DNA from 3 places in the Modestobacter marinus genome. Region 3 is predicted to be linked to each of the others. Evidence: riboswitches for the same ligand, from Rfam matches in the RefSeq annotation. Region 3 holds a riboswitch; each other region holds the start of a gene.
What was found. A riboswitch is a leader RNA that binds a small molecule or an ion and turns the genes downstream of it on or off. The one in region 3 is predicted to bind cyclic di-AMP.
Positions count from the first base shown of each region.

Region 1 (4,234 bases), on a different contig from region 3:
CAGCCCGGTGTCGCCGACGATCGACGGGTCGGTGAGCGAGTGGCAGTACACCTCGAAGGGGATCACCTCGGGCAGCCGGCCGGCCGCGGCCTGCGCGTACGCGGCGTCGAGCTGGGAGGCCGCCTCGTCGACGTGCACGGTGCCGCTGAAGACCCGGCGGGGGTCGGCGCCGGACCGCAGCCCGGGCAGCCGGCGCAGCACCATGTTGACCTTCAGCTGCGACCCCGACGGCCGCGGCGCCGGGGCAGCGCCCAGCAGGTCGTCGAGCACGGCCGGGGCCGCGCCGCTGACCAGGTGCCCGGCGTCGGCCGCGTGCGCCGTCCCGTCCCCGTCGGTCCAGTGCACCGTGACGCCGTCGGCCCGGGTCTCGACCGCGGTGACCTCGGCGCGGGTGAGCAGCGCCGCCCCGGCCGCCCGTGCCGCATCGGCGAGGGCGCCGCTGACCGCGCCCATGCCACCGACCGGGACCCGCCAGCGGCCCGTGCCGTTGCCGATGAGGTGGTAGAGGAAGCACCGGCCGGCCAGCCCGTCCGCGGCGTGCAGGTCGGCGGAGGTGCCGATCAGCCCGTCGGTGAGCGCGATGCCCCGGACGTCGTCGTCGGTGAGGTGGTCGGCGACGACGTCGGCCAGCGGCCGTTCGCGCAGGTCGTGCCAGAGGCCCGGGTCCCGCAGCCGGGCATCGAGCGCCGCCTCGCTGGGCAGCGGAGCGGTCAGGGTGGGGGCCAGGTCCTCGGCCAGGGTGGTCAGCCGGCCGTAGAACCGCTGCCAGCCGGCGAACTCGGCGTCCGAGCCGGTGAGGGCGCGGAAGGAGGCCGCCGTCTCCGGCCCCTCCTCCCGCTCGACCAGCAGGCCGGTGGCTGCGCCCCCGCGGCGCAGCGGCGTGTAGGAGGCGACGGCGCGGTCGACCAGGGTGATCGGCAGCGCCAGGTCGGCGACGATCCGGTCGGGCAGCAGGCTGACCAGGTAGGAGTACGCCGACAGCCGGACGTCGACCCCCGGGAAGACCCGCTCGCTGACCGCGGCGCCGCCGAGCACGGCCCGCCGCTCCAGCACGAGCACCGACCAGCCCGCGCGGGCCAGGTAGGCGGCGGCGACCAGCCCGTTGTGGCCGCCACCGGCCACGATCGCGTCGTACCGGGCCGCGGTGCTCACGCCAGCTCGCGGGCGAAGAAGACGGCGTGGGGGTCGTCGGCGTCGACGTAGTGCCCGAACGCCTCGACGGGTGTGTAGCCGGCCGAGGTGTACAGCCCGACCGCCTCCGGCTGCCGGACCCCCGTCTCCAGGCGCACCGTCGTCCACCCGCGGCGCAGCGCCTCGGCCTCCAGGCCGGCGAGCAGCAGCCGGGAGACGCCCCGGCCGCGGGCCGGCGGGACGACGTACATGCGCTTGACCTCGGCCTCGGTGTCGCCGAGCGGGCGCAGGGCACCGCAGCCGATCGGCGTGCCGTCGTCGTCCCGGGCGAGGAGGACGACGGCGACGTCGGCGGCGGAGGGCGGCACCCCCGGCTCGCCCACGCCGCCGTAGCGGGCCCGCAGCTCGACCTGCTGGGCGGCGGTCAGCGCGGAGACGTCCGGGTCGTCCCAGGAGGCGGTGGAGAGGGTCGGCACCGGGTCATCCTGGCGCGCCGTCGTCCACCCGCTGCAGCAGCCCCCAGACGAACCGGGCCCGCACCCCGCCCGGGAGGTGCACCTCGTAGCGGCTCGGGACCCCGGGGTCGACACCGGTGGCGCCGGGGAGGGCCAGGACGTCGTCCACCACGTGCTCCCACACGCGCAGGGCACCCGGTGCCGCGGCGGGCACCGGTGAGCCGGGTGCACGCACCAGCTGCTCGTGGAGCACGGCGCCGTCCGGGCCACCCAGCACCTCCCACCGCAGGTGCGGCCACAGCGGCAGCGGCCACCGCTGGACGAGGAGGTCGACGTCACCGAACCGGCGGTGTTCCCGCTCGGCCGGGGGACCGAGCACCGCAGCCCGCAGGGCGACCCCGCGCGGTGCTCGCTCTGTGTGATGGAGGGCGCGCCATCGGCGGTGTGCGGCGCGGGCCTCGGCCCGGTCGGAGCCGAGTCGGGGCAGTGCCTCGGCGACCAGGTCGGGTCGCGTGTCGGCCATGCGACGGAGCAGCACGAGACAGAACTCCCGCCGCGCCAAGCCCTGCACCCGGCGAGCCTGTCACGCTCGGTGAGCGTGTTGGAGCACACGCCAGGAGTTTCTCCACAAATTGGCCTCAGCCGTTTGTCACGAGCACATAACGCACGTACGGTCACCAGCGGTCCTGACGGGCAGCGCAGTCGCCCACCCGGGTGACGACCGACGGGACCGCCGCCGAACCACATGGCTCGCAGCGACACTCGCGGGCTCGTGGACCGGGGACCCACCGCAGCACTGGGGTGAAGCTCCGCACGGCCCGTCCGCGGGCCCGAGGAGCCGGGCGACTTCCCGCCCGAACCCGTCAGCTAACTCGGTAGGCGGCAGGTGGAAGAAAGGACACACCCGCCGAACATGGCGAGTTCGCACACCTCTGTCCGTCGTGGCCTCACCGGCCGACGGGCCCTGTTCACCCTGATCGCCGTGGGTGGCCTGACTCTTGCTCCGCTGCCCGCCCTGGCGGCTCCTGAAACACCCACCACCTCCCAGGAGGCGGCCGAGCTCATCGCCGCCCGCGGTCACGACCTCGAGGTCGTCACCGAGAAGATGCACGAAGCGACCGACGTGCTGACCGGCATGAAGGCCGCCTCGGACGCCGCCGCCGCCGAGCTCGTCGCCGCCGAGGCAGCCGTGGTCGAGGCCCGTGACCACGTGCGCCAGGTGGCCCGCAGCGCCTTCACCGGTGAGCAGCTCTCCTCGCTGCAGGCCATGCTCACCAGCTCCTCCGCCGACGAGATGCTCGACCGGATGGGCACGCTGGACAGCATCGCCGGGCACAACAACGAGGTGCTCGGGACGGCTCAGCAGGCCAGCGTCGCCGCCGACGAGGCGAAGGTCGCGGCCGAGAAGGCCGCCGCCGACGCCGAGGCGCAGGTCGCCGAGGTCGCTGCGCAGCAGGCCGACCTGAACGCGCAGATCGCCGAGTACCAGGCCGAGTACGACCGGCTCTCCGCCGAGGAGCGCGAGCGCGCCCGGATCCTGGCCGAGCAGCAGCATGCGGCCGAGGCCGCGGCAGCCGCCGCAGCCGCAGCCGAGCGCGAGGCCGCGGCAGCCGCCGCGGCCGAGCGGAACTCCCAGCCGGCCTCGCGCGCCGAGCGCAGCGCCCCCGCCGCCGCTCCGTCCGCGTCCAGCTCCGCGGCCCCGGCCCCCGCGCCGGCCCCGGCTCCGGTCGTGGCCAGCAGCGGTGCTGCCGCCACCGCGGTGAACACCGCGATGGCCCAGCGTGGCAAGCCCTACGTCTGGGGTGCCACCGGCCCGAACTCCTACGACTGCTCCGGGCTGGTGAAGTACTCTTACGCATCGGCGGGGGTCAACCTCCCCCGCAGCAGCAGCCAGCAGGCACAGGCCGGCCGTGCGGTCTCCCGCGGGGAGCTGCAGCCGGGCGACCTGATCGCCTTCTACTCGCCGGTCAGCCACATCGGCATCTACATCGGCGGCGGCCAGATGGTCCACGCGCCGACGTCCGGTGACGTGGTCAAGGTCGCCAGCATCGACGCCATGGGCCCGATCACCGCCATGCGCCGGGTCGCCGGCTGACAGCTGCACCACCCTCCGCCGGTGCCCCGGTCGCCTGACGGCGGCCGGGGCACCGGTGCGTCCGGGCCCGGTGGCGACGATCACGTGAGCGTGGGTGCCGACGCCCCGTCCCGCCGGGCACGATGAGGAGCACCCCACCCTCCGCCCCACCCCCGAGGAGAACCGTGCCCGCCGCACTGACCGACCCCGCGAGGGTCGCCCGCGTCTTCCGCGCCGTCGCCATCGCCGAGGCCGTCTCCTGGGTGCTGCTGCTGGCCGGCATGTTCGTCAAGCGGGTGCTGGACGCCTCGGAGCTGGGCGTGCAGGTCTTCGGCCCGGTCCACGGCGCGGTCTTCGTCGCCTACGTCGTCGTCGCCCTGCTGGCCTGGCGGGTGCTCCGCTGGACGCCGGTCACCGCGCTGCTCGCGCTGGCCGCCTCCCTCCCGCCGCTGGTGACCATCTGGTTCGAGCGCTGGGCCCGGCGCACCGGCCGGCTGCCGCTCGACGCCACCACGCCCGTCCGGGTCGGCTGAGCCCGCGATGGCCACCCCCGTCCTGCCCGCCACCGCCCGCA
Region 1 covers NZ_JAAMPA010000001.1:1,762,367-1,766,600, forward strand. Annotated here, with positions in the region: gene FB380_RS08310 (phytoene desaturase family protein) at 1-1,152, opposite strand, end outside; gene FB380_RS24595 (GNAT family N-acetyltransferase) at 1,149-1,607, opposite strand; gene FB380_RS24600 (hypothetical protein) at 1,612-2,109, opposite strand; cyclic di-AMP (ydaO/yuaA leader) riboswitch at 2,311-2,483, shown strand; gene FB380_RS08325 (C40 family peptidase) at 2,500-3,681, shown strand; gene FB380_RS08330 (DUF3817 domain-containing protein) at 3,846-4,193, shown strand; gene FB380_RS08335 (serine hydrolase domain-containing protein) at 4,201-4,234, shown strand, end outside.
Region 1: it holds a riboswitch for cyclic di-AMP, as region 3 does, so the genes downstream of both, FB380_RS08325 (C40 family peptidase) here and FB380_RS16855 (VldE C-terminal domain-containing protein) in region 3, are expected to answer to the same signal.

Region 2 (4,234 bases), on a different contig from region 3:
AACTAGCTGCGAGGGACTGTGTTCGATGACTGTCTGGTCAGGTAGTCGGTAGTCGCGGTGTGCAACGGCATTGACGACGGCCTCTCTGACGGCAGCGCGGGGAATGGTCTCGAGCTGTTGCTGAACGCCACTGGCAAGCGTGACCGGAGTTGTTTCGTTCGCGGCGTCGACATCGCGTAGGCATTCACGAATAGTCAGGAGAAGGGGCAATGCGTGCACCTCGGGAGGGCGGGTCAATGCACCGCCGGGGGTTCGTTTCCGCAAGTACTGGATGGTTGGGTTGGGGGCCGCCTGCTGTCGCGTGAAGAGCAGGGCGCCTGCCCTTAGCAGGCGGCCATCGTCGTCAAGAACTCCGCATTCGCGGAGCAGGTCCTCATTGCTCAACGTGGCTCTGCGTCGGCTCTGGTCATCGCCAGCCTGCTCAAGCAGGCGCCTTGCCTCTTCGATGGCAGTCTCAGCGACGTCCTTCATGGTCCAGTTCGTCAGTTCGGCCGACCAGTCGTAATTGCGCCGTTCATCGCGGACTGCCCCCTCTCGCTCGGGGGTCATTGGCTCGCAGTGGTCGGAGATCCGTTCCCTCAGCTTTCCGCCGACCCGGTGCAGGTCAAAGCCCGGCTCGACCAGGAGGACCAGAATCTCTGCTGACCCAGCCGGGCGCCGCTCGGCCGACACGACCAGGTTCGGCGAGGTCAGTTGCCAGATGCGGTGCCGAAGGTCGTCCTCGTCCAGAGACGGCGGCAATCCGACGAAGGCAGCGGGCCCGGCTGCGTCGTCGTCGACACCGACGACGATCGCTCCTCCGCGAGCGTTGGCCATGCACGCCGCGGCCTCGGCTAGGTCGGCAGCTCCGGCTTTCAGCGAGTCTCGATCGTTGGCAGCCGGCTCCTTGTACTCCTTGAAGTCTAAGTACTGCGATTCAAGGTCGCCGGGTCGTGCGCCAGCCGAGATGGCCTTCAAGGCGTCAGAAACCGCACGGCTGGCCGCGGCGGGTGTCGTCATGCGGTATTACTACACCCTGTCTTGACAGGGAGCAATAAAACTCGACCGTTTGGTCCGACAGCAACGTGGGAGGCGGGCCCGGCTCGCTTCCGTCGGCTGTCAGGGGCGGGCTGACTGGGCAGCCTGCAGTGATGAACTTCCGGCGGCGCCGGATCTCAGTCAGTGCCCCGATGACAGGCCATGACGACGCCCCGGCCGGTAGCCCGGCCGGGGCGTCGTCGTCGCCGGTGGTCCGGTCACCCGGACCGCCGGCCGGGTGGGTCAGCGCGGGACCGCGCCGACCCACCCGCCGCGCTGGTCGATCAGTACCAGTTGTTGGCCTGGAAGTGCGCCCACGCGGCGCACGGGGTGCCGTAGCGCTCGCTGATGTAGTCCAGCCCCCAGGTGATCTGGGTCGCCGGGTTGGTGCGCCAGTCCGGGCCGGCCGAGGCCATCTTCGACCCGGGCAGCGCCTGCGGGATGCCGTAGGCGCTGGAGGTCGGGTTGTCGGCCGTGGTCTGCCAGTTGCTCTCCTTGGTCCACAGGTTGTCCAGGCAGGTGAACTCGCCCGGGCCCCAGCCGCGCTCGGCGACCATGGCCCGGCCGATGGACCGGTTGTCACCGGTGGCGGTCCGGTCGGCGCTGCGGCTGGCGGCCTGCTCGACCGGGCGGCTGGGCGCCGGGGCCGCAGGGGCTGCCGGGGCTGCCCCGCCGAGGGTGAGGGTCTGCCCGACGCGGAGCACGTTCGGGTCGCCGCCGATGGTGCCGCTGTTGGCGGCGTAGAGCGCCTGCCACGTGGTGCCGTGCTGGGCGGCGATCTTGTTGAGCGTGTCGCCGGAGCGCACGACGTAGGTGCCGGACGCCGGCGCCGGTGCGGCCGCCGGGGCCGCGCCGCCGCCGATGGTCAGCACCTGGCCGACGCGGAGCACGTCCGGGTTGCCGCCGATGGTGCCGCTGTTGGCGGTGTAGATGCTCTGCCAGGTGGTGCCGTGACCGGCGGCCAGCTTGCTGAGCGTGTCCCCGGGAGCCACGGTGTGGCTGCCGGTGTGGGCCTGGGCCGGTGCGATGACCCCGAAGGACATCGCCGCAGCCGCCGCGACCACCATGGCCGGGCGCGCCGCGGAAGCGAAGGCGGAACGCCCGGTGGAGCGGTCACGCCGTGCCGTGAAGCGATTGAGCATGGGTGTGTGTGCCTCTCGCCGCCTGCGGAGTTAGCTGTCGGGTTCGGGCGAGAGCTGCCCGGCCGCATGATGCGGCTTCACCCCAAGGCCCGAGGGCCTGGTCCTGCGAGGTGGGTCCCCCGCGCCTGCCCGTGGTCTCTGATGTCCGGGCGGCGGTGGGCAGGTTCGGCGGTGCCGTCGTCCGGAGCCCGCCGTGCGGCGGACTGCCCAACGGTAGGCAGACCGTCGTCCCGGGGTGCCGGTCGACGGTGACCTTTCCCCGGCTCTCCGAGGCGGCCAGTACCAGCGGTGACGGATCACGGACGCGGTGTGGACAACACTTCTCTGGTCGTTTCTTCGCGCAACGGCATGCCAGGGCCCATGGTGGGTACGGCAGGCCGCTCGGTCGACGGCTCAGCGGGCGGTGAGCACGACCGGCAGCTCCTGGAGACCGCGGATGACGAACTCGGGACGGCGCCGGGCCGGGCGGGCCAGCTCCAGCCGGGAGGTGCGGCCCAGCAGCGCGCCGAAGGAGGCCTGCAGCTCCACCCGGGCCAGCGGGGCGCCGATGCAGAAGTGCACCCCGGCGCCGAAGGAGATGTGCGGGTTGTCCGCGCGCCCGACGTCGAGGGTGTCGGGGTCGGCGAAGACGGCCGGGTCGCGGTTCGCGCTGCCCAGCAGGGCGGCGATCTTCTGACCCCACTCGACGGTGACCCCGCCGACCTCGGCGTCGGCGGTGGCGGTGCGCTCGAACAGCTGCAGCGGTGAGTCGAAGCGCATCAGCTCCTCGATCGCCGTCGGCAGCAGGCCCGGGTCCGCGCGCAGCCGGGCCAGCTCGTCCGGGTGCTCCAGCAGCGCCAGCAGGCCGTTGCCGCTGACGTTGACCGTCGCCTCGTGGCCGGCGTTGAGCAGCAGGATGCAGGTGGTGACCAGCTCGTCCTCGGTGAGCCGGTCGCCCTCGGCGTCGCGCACCGTGACCAGGTGGGTGAGCAGGTCCTCACCCGGCGCGGTCCGCCGCTCGGCGGCCAGCTCGCGCAGGTAGGCGACGAACTCGGCGGCGGCCCGCTCGGCGTCGGCCTCGACCTCCGTCGTCCGGCCGTACTCGTACATCTTCACGATCGCGTTCGACCATGGCCGCAGCAGCGGCCGGTCGGCCGCCGGCACCCCGAGCAGCTCGGCGATGACCGCGACCGGCAGCTCCTCGGCCATGCCGGAGAGCACGTCGACGTCGTCCTGCCCGGCGGAGCGCTCGACCAGGGAGTCGACCAGGGAGTCGGCCAGCTCCTGCACCCACGGCCGCAGCCGCTCCACGTGCCCGCGTGCGAACGCCGCGCTGATCAGCCGGCGCAGCCGGGTGTGCGTGGGCGGCTCCATCTCCAGGATGGCGTTTCGGTGGATCAGGTTGAAGCTCTCGAACCGCTCGGCGGGGGTCCGGTCCGACCAGATCCGGCCCAGCCGCCGGTCACGCAGGACGGCGTTGGCCTCGGCGTGGCCGAGCGCCAGCCACATGCCCTGCCGCTCGTCCCACTGCACCGGCCCGGCGGCGCGGGCCACGGCGAACGCCGGGTAGGGGTCGGCGACGAACGCGGGGTCGGTCAGGTCCAACGGGGCGGCAACCGGTGTCACCGGCAGCAGGGTACGGAACGGCCCGGCCGGCCTCCTGCCTCGTCGGGCTCGCGCCTGCCAGGCTCGGCGGGAACGGTGGACCCGGGCCACATACGCTCGCGTGCATGGCCCGCTCCACGACCCGCCGCCGTCCCGCCGCCCCCGCCGCGGCCGCCGGCGAGACCAACCCGAAGGCGCCCTGCCCCTGTGGCTCCGGCCGCCGCTACAAGCACTGCCACGGCTCCGGCTACGGCCAGCCCGTGCTCCGCCCGTTCGAGGGCCTCCCCGGCGAGGTCGACTGGGTGGCGCTGCGCGAGCTCGTGCCGGCTGCCACGGCCGCGCTGACCACCACGGACGGCCGCTCGGTCACGCTGGCCAGCGTGCTCCCCGGCGGCACCCCCGCCCTGGTCCGGGCCAACGGCGAGATCCTGCTCGGCGTCCAGCTGCAGACCTCCTCCGACGACGTCAGCCGCGACCTCGGCACCGCGCTC
Region 2 covers NZ_JAAMPA010000001.1:1,039,813-1,044,046, reverse strand. Annotated here, with positions in the region: gene FB380_RS04875 (ATP-binding protein) at 1-999, opposite strand, end outside; gene FB380_RS24485 (LysM peptidoglycan-binding domain-containing protein) at 1,302-2,159, opposite strand; cyclic di-AMP (ydaO/yuaA leader) riboswitch at 2,167-2,304, opposite strand; gene FB380_RS04865 (cytochrome P450) at 2,553-3,764, opposite strand; gene FB380_RS04860 (DUF5926 family protein) at 3,869-4,234, shown strand, end outside.
Region 2: it holds a riboswitch for cyclic di-AMP, as region 3 does, so the genes downstream of both, FB380_RS24485 (LysM peptidoglycan-binding domain-containing protein) here and FB380_RS16855 (VldE C-terminal domain-containing protein) in region 3, are expected to answer to the same signal.

Region 3 (4,234 bases):
GGATGCAGGTGGGCTTCGTGCACGGGGTGATGAACACCGACAACATGACCATCTCCGGCGAGACCATCGACTACGGGCCGTGCGCCTTCCTGGAGGCCCACGACCCGGCCACGGTCTACAGCTCCATCGACACCGGCGGGCGCTACGCCTACGGCAACCAGCCGATCGTCGCCGAGTGGGACCTGGCCCGGCTCGCCGAGGCGATGCTGCCGCTGTTCGCCGAGGAGCAGGAGCGGGCGATCGAGCTCGCGGTCGAGGCGCTGGGGCGCTTCCGGCCGCAGTACGACGCGGCCTGGTCGGCCGGGATGCGGGCCAAGCTGGGCCTCCCCGACGGCCTGGAGGACGCGGTGGCCGCGCCGCTGGTCGAGGAGTTCCTCGCGCTGCTGCAGGCCGGCCACGTCGACCACACGTCCGCGTTCCGCCTGCTCGGCGCCGCCGCCCGCGGTGACGTCGACCCGGTGCGCAACCTGTTCCTCGACCTGGCCACCTTCGACGCGTGGGCGGAGCGCTGGCGCGCGCTGGCCCCGGACGCCGACGGCATGGACCGGGTGAACCCGGTGTACGTCCCGCGCAACCACCTCGTCGAGGAGGCGCTCAGCGCGGCGACCGCGGGCGACCTGGCGCCGCTGGGCCCCCTGCTGGACGCCGTGACCCACCCGTACACCGAGCGACCGGACCTGGCGCGGTACGCCGCCCCCGCCCCCGCCGACTTCGGCGCCACCTACCAGACCTTCTGCGGCACCTGACCCCCCACCCCCCACCACCAAAATGGCCATTTTGGTGGTCAGGTGCCGGTCGTCAGCCGGGCGAGTTCGACGACGGCGGCGACCAGTTGGTCGCCGTCCAGCAGGACGGCGTCGTTGTGGTCGGCGCCGCGTGCCTCGACCGTGCGGTGCAGCTGCCCGGCGGCAGCGGCCACCGCTTTGCTCTGCTCCGGCGGCACGATCGAGTCGGCGGTGCCGAGGACGACGGTGGTGGGCACCTCGACCCGGGCGACCTGCTCGGCCACCGGGTAGCGGTCGCGCAGCAGCAGCCGGACCGGCAGGAACGGATAGTGCTCGCGGCCGACCGCGGCCAGGTCGACGAACGGCGAGCGCAGGACCAGTCCGGCCGGCGGGTGCGCCACGGCCAGCTCGGTGACGACGGCGGCGCCCAGGCTCTCCCCGTAGTAGAGCAGCCGGTTCGCAGAGACCCCGCCCTCGGCCAGCAGCCAGTCCCGCGCCGCACGGACGTCCAGCGCCAGCCCGGCCTCGGTCGGGCTGCCCGGGTTGCCGCCGTACCCGCGGTAGTCGAACAGCAGCACCGCCAGTCCAGCGGCCGACAGAGCCCGAGCCAGCGGTGCCCGGACAGCGCGGTGACCGCCGTTGCCGTTGGCCACCAGCACCGCGGGGGCGTCGGCCGTCGGGCCGGGCACGAACCAGGCACCGAGGGCCAGCCCGTCGGCGGTGGTCAGCTCGACGTCCCGACTACCGGGGACGGCGTCGGCGGCGGCCGGGACGGGACCGTCGTCGGGCAGGTAGATCAGGCGGCGCTGGAACGTCCAGAGCAGGCCGACCACCACGACCAGGACGATGACACCGATGAGCGCGGCCCGGAGCACCGACCGCAACACGACCCCATCGTCGTCGTCCTGGGCCGCCCCGGCCAGCGCCAAGGTCGCCTAGCGGTAGTTGACGTGCGGGTGGTCGAAGTGGTTCGCCGTCACGCTGCCCCGGTCCTCCATCTGCTTCCAGGAGCCGCCGGGCGAGGAGAGCATCCGCTGCTCCCAGATGATGTAGTCCACGCCGAGCTCGGCCCAGTTCGCGATGTGGTAGGCGACGATCGCGTCGCCGAGCGCGGAGTCGGACATGACCATGTAGTCCACCGCCAGCCCCGACGGGTGACCGTGCGGGTCGGCGGCGCTGGGCCGGGTGCCGCCCAGAGTGATCGAGCCGGCGCCGGGCACGTTGCTGACCACGGCGTTCGCGGCGGCCTGCGCCTGCGGCTTGATCGGGCCGGCGGTGTTGTTGATCTTCGCGATCGTGGACACCGCGGTACCGGCCGCTGCGGCTGCGGGCTGGGCCGCGGCACTGGCCCGCGCCGGAGCCGGCTTCGCGGCGGCCGCCTGGGCCTCGGCGGCGGCCGCGGCCTCGGCGGCGACGCGAGCCGCCTCTGCCTCCGCGGCGGCTGCGGCCTCGGCCTCGGCGGCCACGCGGGCGGCCTCGGCCTCCGCGGCCTGCTGGTCGAGCACGGCCTGGTCGGCTGCCACCTGCGCCTGCTGGGCGGCGGTCTGCTCGGCCTCCCGGGTGGCCCGGCTGGCCGCGAGCTCCTCGAGCGGCCGGAGGTCCTCGACCCCGTCCACGGCGTTGGACCCGGCGGCCAGGCCCAGCTGCTCGGCGACGCTGACCGGCTCGGACGCCACGGGGTCCGCCTGGGCCGCCGGACCGACTCCGACGACGACGTTGACCAGGACGGCCCCGGCCGCCGCGACACCCAGGTAGAGCCCGGGGCGGCGGATGCCGGCCGGCGAACGCCGGTGGCTGGCGGAGCGGGAGGTGGTGGTGCGGGCGCGCATGGGCAGGAGTGCTCCGTACAGGTGTCTTCCGATGGCCGCCTACCAGGTCAGCTGACGGGTTCGGGCGGGAAGCAGCCCTACCCGCTCCGGACGGTTGCCCGGAGGCGGGATTCACCCCAGTGGTGCGGTGGGTCCCCGGCTCGCCCCGGAGGGCGACTCGGCGGCGTCCGGTCGGGCTCCCCGGGCGGGGACGTGGCGACCGACTGGACCGAGCCAACGTAGCTGCGTGATCGAATCGTGACAATCCGCCCCGGGCAGTTCATCGGGTGATGCTCCTCGCGTTGCCCACCGGTCACACCCGTCCCGTACGTCTCCACCGGCGCGTCCGGTCAGGGCTCGGACAGGTCCACGACCGACCGGCTCCCGCTGCCCGCCGCCGTGGCCGCCCAGGCCTCCTGGACCCGCGCCAGCGGCAGGACGGCGTGCTCCACCCGGAGCTGCCCGGCCGCGGCGTGCCGCAGCACCGCGGTGAGCGCGGCGGCCCGCTGCTCGCCGGTGAGCGCGTTGTTCGTGTAGCCGAGGACGTCGATGCTGCGGCTGCGCAGCACGGCGGAGGAGAACTCGGCGGCGTCCCCGGCCGCGCCACCCAGGTTGACCAGCCGCCCCCCGGGCGCCAGTACCGAGCAGGCCGCCGCGGCCACGGCACCGAACACCGGGTCGACGACGAGGTCGACGTCGGAGCCGACCGCCTGCCGGATCCGCGCGGCCAGGTCGTCGCCGTCCCCGGTCAGGACGACGTCCTCGGCGCCGGCCCGGCGAGCCCGGTCGGCCGCGGAGGCCGACCGGCAGACCCCGACCACCCGCGAGGCCCCGAGCGCGCGGGCGGCCCCCAGCGCGGCCTGGCCGACCGCGCCGCCGGCACCGAGCACCAGCACCCGCTCCCCCGGCCGGAGGCGCCCCCGCCAGGTCAGCGCCATCCAGCCGGCCACCGCCGAGAGACCCAGTGCCGCCACGACCGGGTCGGGCAGGTCCCCGGCGAGCGGGACGACGTCGGCGTCCGGCACGGCGCAGAGCTCACCCAGGCTGCCGTCGCCCGGGCTCATCCCCGCCGAGGTGGCGAACCAGACCCGGGTCCCGGGGGCCAGCAGCCCCGACGACACCACGACCCCGACCCCCTGCACCCCGGGGACGTAGGGCACAGCCGGGCGGCCGAAGTACGACGTCCCGGAGGCGCAGAGCAGGTCCAGCGGCACGACCGGGGCGGCGGTCACCCGGACCAGGGTCTGCCCCTTCCCGGGCACCGGGTCCGGGTGCTCCGCCAGGGTCGGCGGCGCACCCGGCTCGGTCAGGACGGCGGCGCGCACCGGCTCAGGTCGCGATGTCGGGGTACGGCATGGAGATGTGCTCCATCGCCCTGCCGTAGGCGCGCTGGTACTCCATCGGCCCGTGGTCGCGCTCGAACATCGCGATGAACAGCGTGAGCGTCAGGAAGGGGTGCGCGCCCATCTGGAACAGCGCGACGTGGTCGTGCTCGGCCAGCGCGCGGCGCTCATCGTCGGTGAAGGCCAGCCAGGTGGTCTTCTCGGCGGGGATGCAGTTGAGCATGGTGTTGGCCATCTCCTGCTCCCACCAGGTGACCGTGCCGGCCGGGTCCTCCCGGTACCGCTCGGTCAGCTCGGGGTCGCGGTCGACGGTGAACAGGAACTTGTCCAGCAGGTACTTGCTCATGCCGACACCCCG
Region 3 covers NZ_JAAMPA010000002.1:178,953-183,186, reverse strand. Annotated here, with positions in the region: gene FB380_RS16865 (protein adenylyltransferase SelO) at 1-746, shown strand, start outside; gene FB380_RS16860 (alpha/beta hydrolase) at 785-1,612, opposite strand; gene FB380_RS16855 (VldE C-terminal domain-containing protein) at 1,661-2,554, opposite strand; cyclic di-AMP (ydaO/yuaA leader) riboswitch at 2,576-2,727, opposite strand; gene FB380_RS25550 (quinone oxidoreductase family protein) at 2,884-3,858, opposite strand; gene FB380_RS16845 (hypothetical protein) at 3,863-4,222, opposite strand; gene FB380_RS16840 (DODA-type extradiol aromatic ring-opening family dioxygenase) at 4,219-4,234, opposite strand, start outside.